2 regions of the Streptomyces sp. NPDC056480 genome follow, and region 2 is predicted to be linked to the other one. Evidence: riboswitches for the same ligand, from Rfam matches in the RefSeq annotation. Region 2 holds a riboswitch; the other holds the start of a gene.
The links. Region 2 has a riboswitch for cyclic di-AMP ahead of ACFQ79_RS10340 (M23 family metallopeptidase). Riboswitches for the same ligand answer to the same signal wherever they lie in the genome.
Positions count from the first base shown of each region.

Region 1: it holds a riboswitch for cyclic di-AMP, as region 2 does, so the genes downstream of both, ACFQ79_RS29120 (transglycosylase family protein) here and ACFQ79_RS10340 (M23 family metallopeptidase) in region 2, are expected to answer to the same signal.

Region 1 is NZ_JBHTSA010000084.1:14,247-19,253, forward strand. Features, by position in the region: gene ACFQ79_RS29105 (globin domain-containing protein) at 1-778, opposite strand, end outside; gene ACFQ79_RS29110 (cytochrome P450) at 875-2,182, shown strand; gene ACFQ79_RS29115 (transglycosylase family protein) at 2,333-3,448, shown strand; cyclic di-AMP (ydaO/yuaA leader) riboswitch at 3,707-3,880, shown strand; gene ACFQ79_RS29120 (transglycosylase family protein) at 3,884-4,609, shown strand; gene eno (phosphopyruvate hydratase) at 4,979-5,007, shown strand, end outside.
Region 2 is NZ_JBHTSA010000016.1:64,573-69,579, forward strand. Features, by position in the region: gene ACFQ79_RS10330 (M16 family metallopeptidase) at 1-1,136, shown strand, start outside; gene ACFQ79_RS10335 (M16 family metallopeptidase) at 1,163-2,530, shown strand; cyclic di-AMP (ydaO/yuaA leader) riboswitch at 2,731-2,896, shown strand; gene ACFQ79_RS10340 (M23 family metallopeptidase) at 2,909-3,679, shown strand; gene ACFQ79_RS10345 (GntR family transcriptional regulator) at 3,909-4,592, shown strand; gene ACFQ79_RS10350 (HPr family phosphocarrier protein) at 4,736-5,007, opposite strand, start outside.

The DNA.
Region 1 (5,007 bases), on a different contig from region 2:
CCTCGGAGAGGAGCGCCTTCACCGGCGCCCAGCCCGTACCGGCGCCTATATAGGTACGGAGTCCGCCCGGCTCCGTGCACGCGGTGAGGCCGCCGCCGGGCGCGCTCAGCCGCAGCGTCTCGCCCGGACCCGTCCCGTCGACGAGGGCCGTGCTCATCGCGCCGCCCGGGATCCGGCTCACATGGAGTTCGACCGTGCCGTCGGGGCGGGGCGCGTCCGCGAGGGAGTAGGTGCGCCAGACGCGCGGGACGCGCAGCGAGCTGACGCTGACGTACTGCCCGGGGAGGAAGGGGAAGGGCTGCCGCGGCCGCAGGGTGAGGACGGCCAGGTCCTCGCCGAACCGCTCGTGCCGGACGACGTCCGCGTCCCACCAGGCCGGCTCCCCGGCCCCGGCCGCCTCCTCGGCGCCCGCCAGCATCAGATCGGCGACGTGCCCGTACGCCTCGGTCCAGGCCTTCTCGGCCTCCTGGCTCCAGGCCGCCCCGGCGGCGTGCGCGAAGGCGGCGAGCAGACTCGACCCGACGGCGGCGTAGAGCGCGGGGGAGGCGAGGAACTTGCGGTGGTCGCGGCCCAGCTGCCCCAGGTACGCGGCGAGCCCCGGGGACTCCAGATGGGTCACCACATGGGTGAGCGCGGCGAAGAGCCGGTCCCGCTGGGGCTGCATGTCCTCGGGGAACAGCTCGCGCATGGCCGGGTTGTTCCAGAAAAGATGCGAGTAGAAGAAGGTGACGGCGTGTTCGGCCCGTCTCTCGACGACCGCGAACGTGCTTCTGAGCATCTGAGGATCCACTGACAAGAATCTAGGGCACCACCCCCTTCTTGATCACAGGATCCGACAGACCTCGCCTTCCGGACCGCCCTGTACGGTCGGGGAGTGAGCACCACCCCCGGAACCGGCCCCGCCTCCTGCCCCGCGTCGTCCCCCGCCCCCGAGCTCTTCACCTGGGAGTTCGCGAGCGATCCGTATCCCGCGTACGCCTGGCTCCGCGAGCACGCGCCCGTGCACCGGACGACGCTGCCCAGCGGGGTGGAGGCCTGGCTGGTGACGCGGTACGGGGACGCCCGGCAGGCCCTCGCCGACCAGCGGCTCTCCAAGAACCCCGCGCACCACGACGAGTCCCCGCACGCCAAGGGGAAGACGGGCATCCCGGGCGAGCGCAAGGCCGAGCTGATGACACATCTGCTCAACATCGACCCGCCGGACCACACCCGGCTGCGGCGACTCGTCTCGAAGGCCTTCACCCCGCGCCGGGTCGCCGAGTTCACCCCGCGCGTGCAGGAGCTGACCGACCGGCTCATCGACGCCTTCGTGGAGAAGGGGAGCGCGGACCTCATCCACGAGTTCGCCTTCCCGCTCCCCATCTACGCGATCTGCGACCTGCTCGGCGTGCCCGAGGAGGACCAGGACGACTTCCGCGACTGGGCCGGGATGATGATCCGGCACGGCGGCGGCCCGCGCGGCGGGGTCGCGCGGTCGGTGAAGAAGATGCGCGGCTATCTCGCCGAGCTGATCCACCGCAAGCGCGAGGAGCCCGGGGACGACCTCATCTCGGGCCTCATCAAGGCCTCCGACCACGGCGAGCACCTCACCGAGAACGAGGCCGCCGCCATGGCCTTCATCCTGCTCTTCGCCGGCTTCGAGACGACCGTCAACCTCATCGGCAACGGCATGTACCAGCTCCTGCGCCACCCCGAGCAGCGCGAGCTGCTCCAGGCGTCGGTCGCGGCGGGGGAGACCGGGCTCCTGGAGACCGGGATCGAGGAGCTGCTGCGGTACGACGGGCCGGTGGAGATGGCCACCTGGCGGTACGCGACCGAGCCGCTGACCATCGGCGGACAGGACATCCCGGCGGGCGACCCCGTCCTCGTGGTGCTCGCCGCCGCGGACCGTGACCCGGAGCGGTTCGACGGGCCGGACACCCTGGACCTCGCCCGGCGCGACAACCAGCACCTCGGGTACGGGCACGGCATCCACTACTGCCTCGGCGCGCCGCTCGCGCGGCTCGAGGGACAGACCGCGCTCGCCACCCTGCTGACTCGGCTTCCGGACCTGCGACTTGCCGCCGATCCCGAGGAACTGCGGTGGCGCGGAGGGCTCATCATGCGCGGATTGCGCACGCTTCCGGTGGAGTTCTCCCCTTCCGTACGACCTCCACGAAGTGACGGTTCATCAGAACTGTGATCTTCACGTGATCGCGGGTGCATCGACTTGTGATGAGCGTTCGAATAGGGCTACCTTCCCGGTCAGCTCGGTTCGTCAACGTGGTTGAGTAATTCGGCCATGTCCGGCAACTCGGGTCGTCCACACAGTCGTCACGCGAAAGGCGCTCCTATGCGTTCCGGGAACGGACGTCACCGTCGCCCCCGTCAGGCCCCCGCAATCGTCGTCGCCGCGGGCGTGACCGGCTCCGCCATGGCGCTGCCGCTGCTCGCCACCGGGTCCGCCTCCGCCGCCGACGCCGCCACCTGGGACCGCGTCGCCGAGTGCGAGTCCGGCGGCCAGTGGAGCGCCAACTTCGGCAACGGCATGTACGGCGGGCTCCAGTTCACCCAGGACAGCTGGGAGCGGAACGGCGGCCTGACGTACGCGCCCAGCCCCGACCTGGCCAGCCGCGCCCAGCAGATCGCGGTGGCCGAGAAGGCCCTTGCCAAGGGGTCCACCGAGTGGGCCACCTGCGCGCCGATCGCCGGCCTCACGAACGACGGCACCTCGCCCGGCGTGGATCCCGGCCCCGCGAGCGTCCCCAAGGCCCCCACGGGCCCGGTTCCCGAGTCGAACTGGACCACCGGTCTTCCCGGGACCTCCGAGGGGTCCTCGTCGGACGCGAAGGAGTCCAAGGCGTCCAAGGACGCGAAGAAGGCCACGGAGTCGGCTTCGCCCACCGCACCCGCCACTCCCGTCTCGCCGACCGCTCCCGTGACGCCGACCACCCCGGCGAGCCCCTCCGTGTCGACCGACCCGAGCCACCCGACGGTGCCCACCACGCCGGTCACGCCCGATGAGTCCGTTACGCCGGTTACGCCCGGTACGCCCACTGCGCCGGGAGCCACCACGCCCGGCGGGCCGACGGACGACGTGTCGCCGGCCACTCCCGGAACCGGGAAGCACCGGGGTGACGCCGCTCCGGAGGAAACCGGCAAGTCGGACAGTTCAACCGAATCAGGTAGACATGCTTCATCGGGTAACAAGCTGACCGAAAACCCCCTGGAGAAGTCCCCGGCTGACGCTTCGAAGGAATCGGACGCAACGGACAGTCAGGGCAAGTCGGGCGCCTATCTCGTGCAGCCGGGCGACAATCTGTCCGACATCGCACAGGAGAACGAACTCCCCGGAGGCTGGACCGCCCTCTACGACGCCAACCGGCAGACCGTGGGCGTCGATCCGGACCTCATCCTCCCTGGTCAGGCCCTCGACCTGACGGCGGGTTCGACCGCGTCGGCGGAGTAGTTCAGGGTCATATGTCCGGTTCTGGGCAAGTGAGACATGGGTCTCTTCGCCCCAACTGGCGTGTCACGCCCGCAAACTCCGCTTCCGTCGCGTCTCACCTGCACAAACAACCCCCGCCGGAAGGCAAGTAGGGGCGATATTTCCGCAATGCGCCTCTTTGAACTTCCGGTGGGTCTGTGTCTACGGTCGTCACCGCTCGCCACCGCGGGCCCCGTCGACCGAAACGCCGAATCCTGCCGTCGGCCGATGGGAACAGTCGTCGCGCAAGCGCCGAAGGCAGGAGTGGGGGACCCAAGGTAAGTGCCGGTCCCGGCCGTTGAGACAGACGGCCGGCGAACGGCTTGGGGTGAAGCCGCGTGCTAGGACACGCGGCCGGGCAACTTTCCGGCCCGAACCCGACAGCTCACCTCACAGGCGTCGGTGAGGAGAATCTCCATGCTGTTTTCCGGTAAGGGCAAACACCGCCGTCCGTCCAAGGCCACCCAGGTCGTCACGCTCGTCGGCGTCACCGGTGTCGCCGTCGCCGCCCCGCTGATGACCGCGGGCACCGCCTCGGCCGCCACGGTCTCCGAGTGGGACACCGTCGCCGCGTGCGAGTCCGGCGGCAACTGGTCCATCAACACGGGCAACGGCTACTACGGCGGCCTGCAGTTCTCCGCCTCCACCTGGGCCGCGTACGGCGGCACCGCCTACGCCGCGACCGCCAACCAGGCGTCGAAGTCCCAGCAGATCGCCATCGCCGAGAAGGTCCTCGCGGGCCAGGGCAAGGGCGCCTGGCCGTCCTGCGGCGTGGGCCTCTCGGGCGCCTCGCCGAACACCGGCGCCGCCGAGAGCGCGCCGCAGCAGAGCACCCAGCAGCCGCAGCAGGAGCGGAAGGCCGAGCAGCCGACCACCCGCAGCGAGCAGCGCCAGGCCCCGAAGAAGGCCGCGCAGCAGCAGGCCGCTCCGCAGGCCGCCGCGAAGAAGACCGTCACCACCCCGACCGGCAAGAAGGTCAAGAAGGGTGACGGCGAGTACAAGGTCGCGGCCGGCGACACCCTCAGCAAGATCGCCCAGGCGCACGGCGTCAAGGGCGGCTGGGCCAAGCTCTTCGAGCTGAACAAGGACGTCGTCGAGGACGCCGACCTGATCTACCCGGGCCAGCAGCTTCACCTGAAGTGAGCCCGGCGGCTCGCGTGAGTCCGGCGGCTCACGCGGCCCCTCCGACCCTCCCGCGGTGACCACCCCGGCCCGACGCGCCCATCCCCCGTGCGCGTCGGACCGGGGTTCCCCCGTTTCCGGAGGGCGTACGGAGGGACCGGCGGAGGTACTGAGGGGGAGGGCCCGCAGGAACAGCGGACCGCCCACACGGTTACCGGCCGGTAGATCTGAGGCCCTTCGTCCCGACATGCCTGCCCTTGGGTCCTTTTTCGTCCCAGGGGGCGGGCGCCCGGCTGGCCGGAGCCCCCGAGCCGGTTAGGCTCTTGTCGCAAGGCCAAGCGACCCTGCACCGACCTTGCGTCACATCCAGCGTCACATCCCAAAAAGGAGATGCTCGTGCCGTCCATCGACGTCGTCGT
Region 2 (5,007 bases):
TCCAGGGGAACGGGCACTTCGAGCTCGTGCAGGGCGCCGGCGGCTCGCTCAACGGCACGACGAGCTTCGAGCGCACCAACTACTTCGAGACCATGCCCACGCACCAGCTGGAGCTCGCGCTCTGGCTGGAGGCCGACCGCATGGGCTCGCTGCTCGCCGCCCTGGACGACGAGTCCATGGAGAACCAGCGGGACGTCGTCAAGAACGAGCGCCGCCAGCGCTACGACAACGTGCCGTACGGCACGGCCTTCGAGAAGCTGACCGCCCTGGCCTACCCGGAGGGGCACCCGTACCACCACACGCCGATCGGGTCGATGGCCGACCTGGACGCGGCCACCCTGGAGGACGCGCGGAACTTCTTCCGCACGTACTACGCCCCGAACAACGCCGTGCTCTCGGTCGTCGGGGACATCGACCCGGAGACGACCCTCGCCTGGGTCGAGAAGTACTTCGGATCCATCCCGGGCCACGACGGCAAGCCCGCACCGCGCTCCGGCGACCTGCCCGAGGTCATCGGCGAGCAGCTGCGCGAGGTCGTCGAGGAGGAGGTCCCGGCCCGCGCGCTGATGGCCGCCTACCGGCTGCCGCACGACGGCACGCGCGCGTGCGACGCCGCCGACCTGGCCCTGACGGTCCTCGGCGGCGGCGAGTCCTCCCGGCTGCACAACCGCCTGGTCCGCCGCGACCGCACGGCCGTCGCCGCCGGCTTCGGCATGCTGCGGCTCGCGGGCGCGCCCTCGCTCGGCTGGCTGGACGTCAAGACCTCCGGCGGGGTCGAGGTCCCGCAGATCGAGGCGGCCGTCGACGAGGAACTCGCCCGGTTCGCCGCCGAGGGCCCCACGCCCGAGGAGATGGAGCGCGCGCAGGCCCAGTTGGAGCGCGAGTGGCTCGACCGGCTCGGCACCGTCGCGGGCCGCGCCGACGAACTGTGCCGGTTCGCCGTGCTGTTCGGCGACCCGCAGCTCGCGCTGACCGCCGTCGACCGCGTCCTGGCGATCACCGCCGACGAGGTGCGGGACGTCGCCGCGGCCACGCTGCGCCCCGACAACCGCGCGGTGCTGGTCTACGAGCCGCTGGCGACCGAGCAGAGCGAGAACGCCGACGGCGACGACGAGGAAGAGGGAGCGGACCAGTGAGCGACGCCGCCGCGTCTTTGACGAGCATGGACTTCCACCCGCAGCCGAGGCCCGGCACCGCCCGGCCCTGGGCCTTCCCGGCCCCGGACCGCGGCGCCCTGGACAACGGCCTGACGGTGCTCACCAGTCACCGCCCCGGCCAGCAGGTCGTGGCCGTGGAGATCTTCCTGCCGGCCCCGCTGGACGCCGAGCCCGCCGGTCTCGACGGTGTCGCCACCATCATGGCCCGCGCGCTCTTCGAGGGCACGGACCAGCAGAGCGCCGAGGAGTTCGCGGCCGAGCTGGAGCGCTGCGGCGCCACGCTCGACGCGCACGCCGACCACCCGGGCGTACGGGTCTCCCTGGAGGTTCCCGTCTCCCGGCTGCCCAAGGCGCTCGGTCTCGTCTCCGAGGCCCTGATCGCGCCGGCGTTCCTCGAGACCGAGGTCGAGCGCCTGGTGCGCAACCGCCTCGACGAGATCCCGCACGAGACGGCCAACCCGGCCCGCCGCGCCGCCAAGCAGCTCTCCAAGGAGCTCTTCCCGGCCGAGGCCCGGATGTCCCGGCCGCGCCAGGGCACCGAGGAGACCGTCGAGGCGATCGACGCCGCCGCGGTCCGCGCCTTCTACGAGGCGTACGTCCGGCCGGCCACGGCCACCGCCGTGGTCGTCGGCGACCTCATTGGTGTCGACCTGGACAAGGTCCTCGCCGAGACCCTGGGCGCCTGGACCGGCGAGCCGGCCGAGCCGCTCCCGATGCCGCCGATCACCGCCGACGACACCGGACGGGTCGTCATCGTGGACCGTCCCGGCGCCGTCCAGACCCAGTTGCTGATCGGCCGGGTCGGACCCGACCGCCACGACAGCGTCTGGCCGGCCCAGGTCCTGGGCACGTACTGCCTCGGCGGCACGCTCACCTCGCGGCTCGACCGGGTCCTGCGGGAGGAGAAGGGCTACACGTACGGCGTGCGCGCCTTCGGGCAGGTGCTCCGCTCGGACGGCCGGGGGAACGGCGCCTCGATGCTCGCCATCAGCGGTTCCGTCGACACGCCCAACACCGGTCCCGCTCTTGACGACCTGTGGAAGGTGCTGCGGAAGCTGGCCGCGGAGGGGCTCACCGACGCCGAGCGGGAGACGGCCGTGCAGAACCTGGTGGGGGTCGCGCCGCTCAAGTACGAGACCGCCGCCTCCGTCGCCGGGACGCTCTCCGACCAGGTCGAGCAGCACCTCCCGGACGACTACCAGGCCCAGTTGTACGCCCGGCTGGCCGAGACCGGCACGGTCGAGGCGACCGCGGCCGTGGTCAGCGCCTTCCCCGTGGACCGGCTCGTCACCGTGCTCGTCGGCGACGCGGCGCAGATCGCGGAGCCGGTGCGCGCGCTCGGGATCGGCGAAGTGACCGTCGTGACCGGCTGATTCACACCGCGGACACGGCAAGAGAGGGCCCCGACGGCGCAGTTCGTCGGGGTCCTCCCCTTTGTCCGTATTGAGGTTAAGGGTGGCTGTATGCCCTGTGGCATGTCTTACAAAATGCGTGTCCGGTTGGTGATTGAAAGACGATCCGCATAGCGTCGGTGCGTCTGTTCGTCAGTTGCACGTGCCGCACCCGCGGCATCGGACAGACATCGCCGAGTCCCCGTCAGGCGCGAGCCTGGGGAGCCGGGGACCCACGCGTAGTCCCTGGGGTGAATCGGGCGCCTTCGTCTCGTACGGAGGGGCTCGTAGGAGACCTTCCTGCTCCGAACCCGTCAGCTAACCCGGTAGGCGAGAGGGAAGGAAAGGATCAGCCCCTACATGGCGTTCACCCGTGCCACCGGGAAGCATCGTGCTCCGAGCCGGATGGCGCGCCGCGGCGTGGGCATCGCCGGCGCGGCGACGCTCGCCACCACCGGCGTCATCGGAACCCTCGCTTCCCCGGCGCTCGCCGCCGACACGGACAACCGCTCGCTCGAGGACACCGGTCTCATCAAGGTGATCACCGAGGACTCCCTCGCCGAGCGGATCGACGCCCAGGCCGCCGCCCAGGAGCAGGAGGCCTTCGAGGTCGCCGCCAAGGCGAAGGCCAAGGCCGAGGCGAAGCGCAAGGCCGAGGCCCGCGCCAAGGAGATCCGCGAGGCCGAGCAGCGTGCGGCCCGTGAGGCCGAGCGTCGTCGTCTGGCCTCCTTCCAGCTGCCCGTCGAGGGCACGTACGTGTCCACCGGCTACCAGACCGGCGGCTCGCTGTGGTCCTCCGGCAGCCACTCCGGCATCGACTTCCACGCCTCCTACGGCAGCAGCGTCGTCTCCGTCGGCTCGGGCACCGTCGTCGAGGCCGGCTGGGGCGGCGCGTACGGCAACAACATCGTCATCCGGATGAACGACGGCACGTACACCCAGTACGGGCACCTCTCCTCCATCGGGGTCTCCGTCGGCCAGACCGTCGAGCCGGGTGAGCGGATAGGCATCTCGGGCTCGACCGGGAACTCGACCGGCCCGCACCTCCACTTCGAGGCGCGGACGACGTCCGAGTACGGCTCCGACATCAACCCGGTCTCGTACCTGCGCGCCCGCGGCGTCAACGTCTGATCCAGGACGGTCCAGGACGCCCTCGCGCGGGGCCGGCGGTTCCGCCGCCGCCCCCCCCCGCATCGCAAAAGCCCCGGCTCGTACAGAGCCGGGGCTTTTCGTCGGCCGCGGGACATCGATATTCCGCCGGGGCATCGGAAATTCCGGCGTGCTGCAATAGAGTCGCAGATCGGGCGCAGAACAGGCGCCGTCGGAATTGACTCGCGCAGACCAAAGGCGGAGGTCGGACATGCGCATTCCCGCGCACTCGGTATGCACGGCGATCCGGGACGACATCGTCTCCGGCGTCTTCGAGCGGGGCAGCCGGCTGACCGAGGACCAGCTGGCCCGCCGGTACGGGGTGTCCCGCGTCCCGGTCCGCGAGGCCCTGCGCACCCTGGAGTCCGAGGGCTTCGTCGTCTCCCGCCGCCACGCCGGGGCGCATGTCGCCGAGCCCACCGACCAGGAGGCCGCCGATCTGCTCGACATGCGGGCGCTGCTCGAACCGCTGGGGGCGGCCCGCGCCGCCCAGCGGCGCACGGAGGCCCATCTCAAGGTGCTGCGCGGCCTGGTCAGGCTGGGGCAGGAGCGGGCCAGGCGCGGGCAGGGCGAGGATCTGCGCTCACTCGGCGGCTGGTTCCACGAGACCCTCGCGCAGGCCTCCGGCAGCCCGGCCCTGACGGCGCTGTTGACCCAGCTGCGGCACAAGATCGCCTGGATGTACGCGGTCGAGCAGCCCGAGCGGCCGGTGGACGCCTGGGCCGAGCACGGTGCGATCGTGGACGCGGTGGCGCGCGGCGACGCCGAGCGGGCGCGGACGCTGACCGCGCTGCACGCGGAGCGCTCGCAGTCGTTGCACCGTCTCAAGAGGCCGGACCGCGGCCGTGTGAGGGTTTCGCAACATGCAGTCAACACGGCGAGTTCCCGGAATTAACGCGCGCATCGTATACATGGAATAGCAATTCGGCGCCGCTGCTTCGTGCTGCCCGAAAAGAGGGGCAGTGTAAAAGCGAAAGGCCGCCACCGCCGGAATTCCGGCGATGGCGGCCTTTCGTCGTACAGAGGGGGCGACCCGGATCAGACGGTCTCGGGAAGCTCGTCCAGACCCTCGGCGACCAGCTTCGCCAGACGGTCCAGAGCGGCCTCGGCGCCGTCGGCCTCCGAAGCGAGCACGATCTCCTCGCCGCCCTGCGCGCCCAGGCCGAGCACCGCGAGCATGGAGGCGGCGTTCACCGGGGTGCCGTCGGACTTGGCGATCGTCACCGGAACGCCGGAAGCCGTGGCGGCACGGACGAAGATGGACGCGGGGCGGGCGTGGAGGCCCTCGGCCCAGCCGACGTTGACGCGGC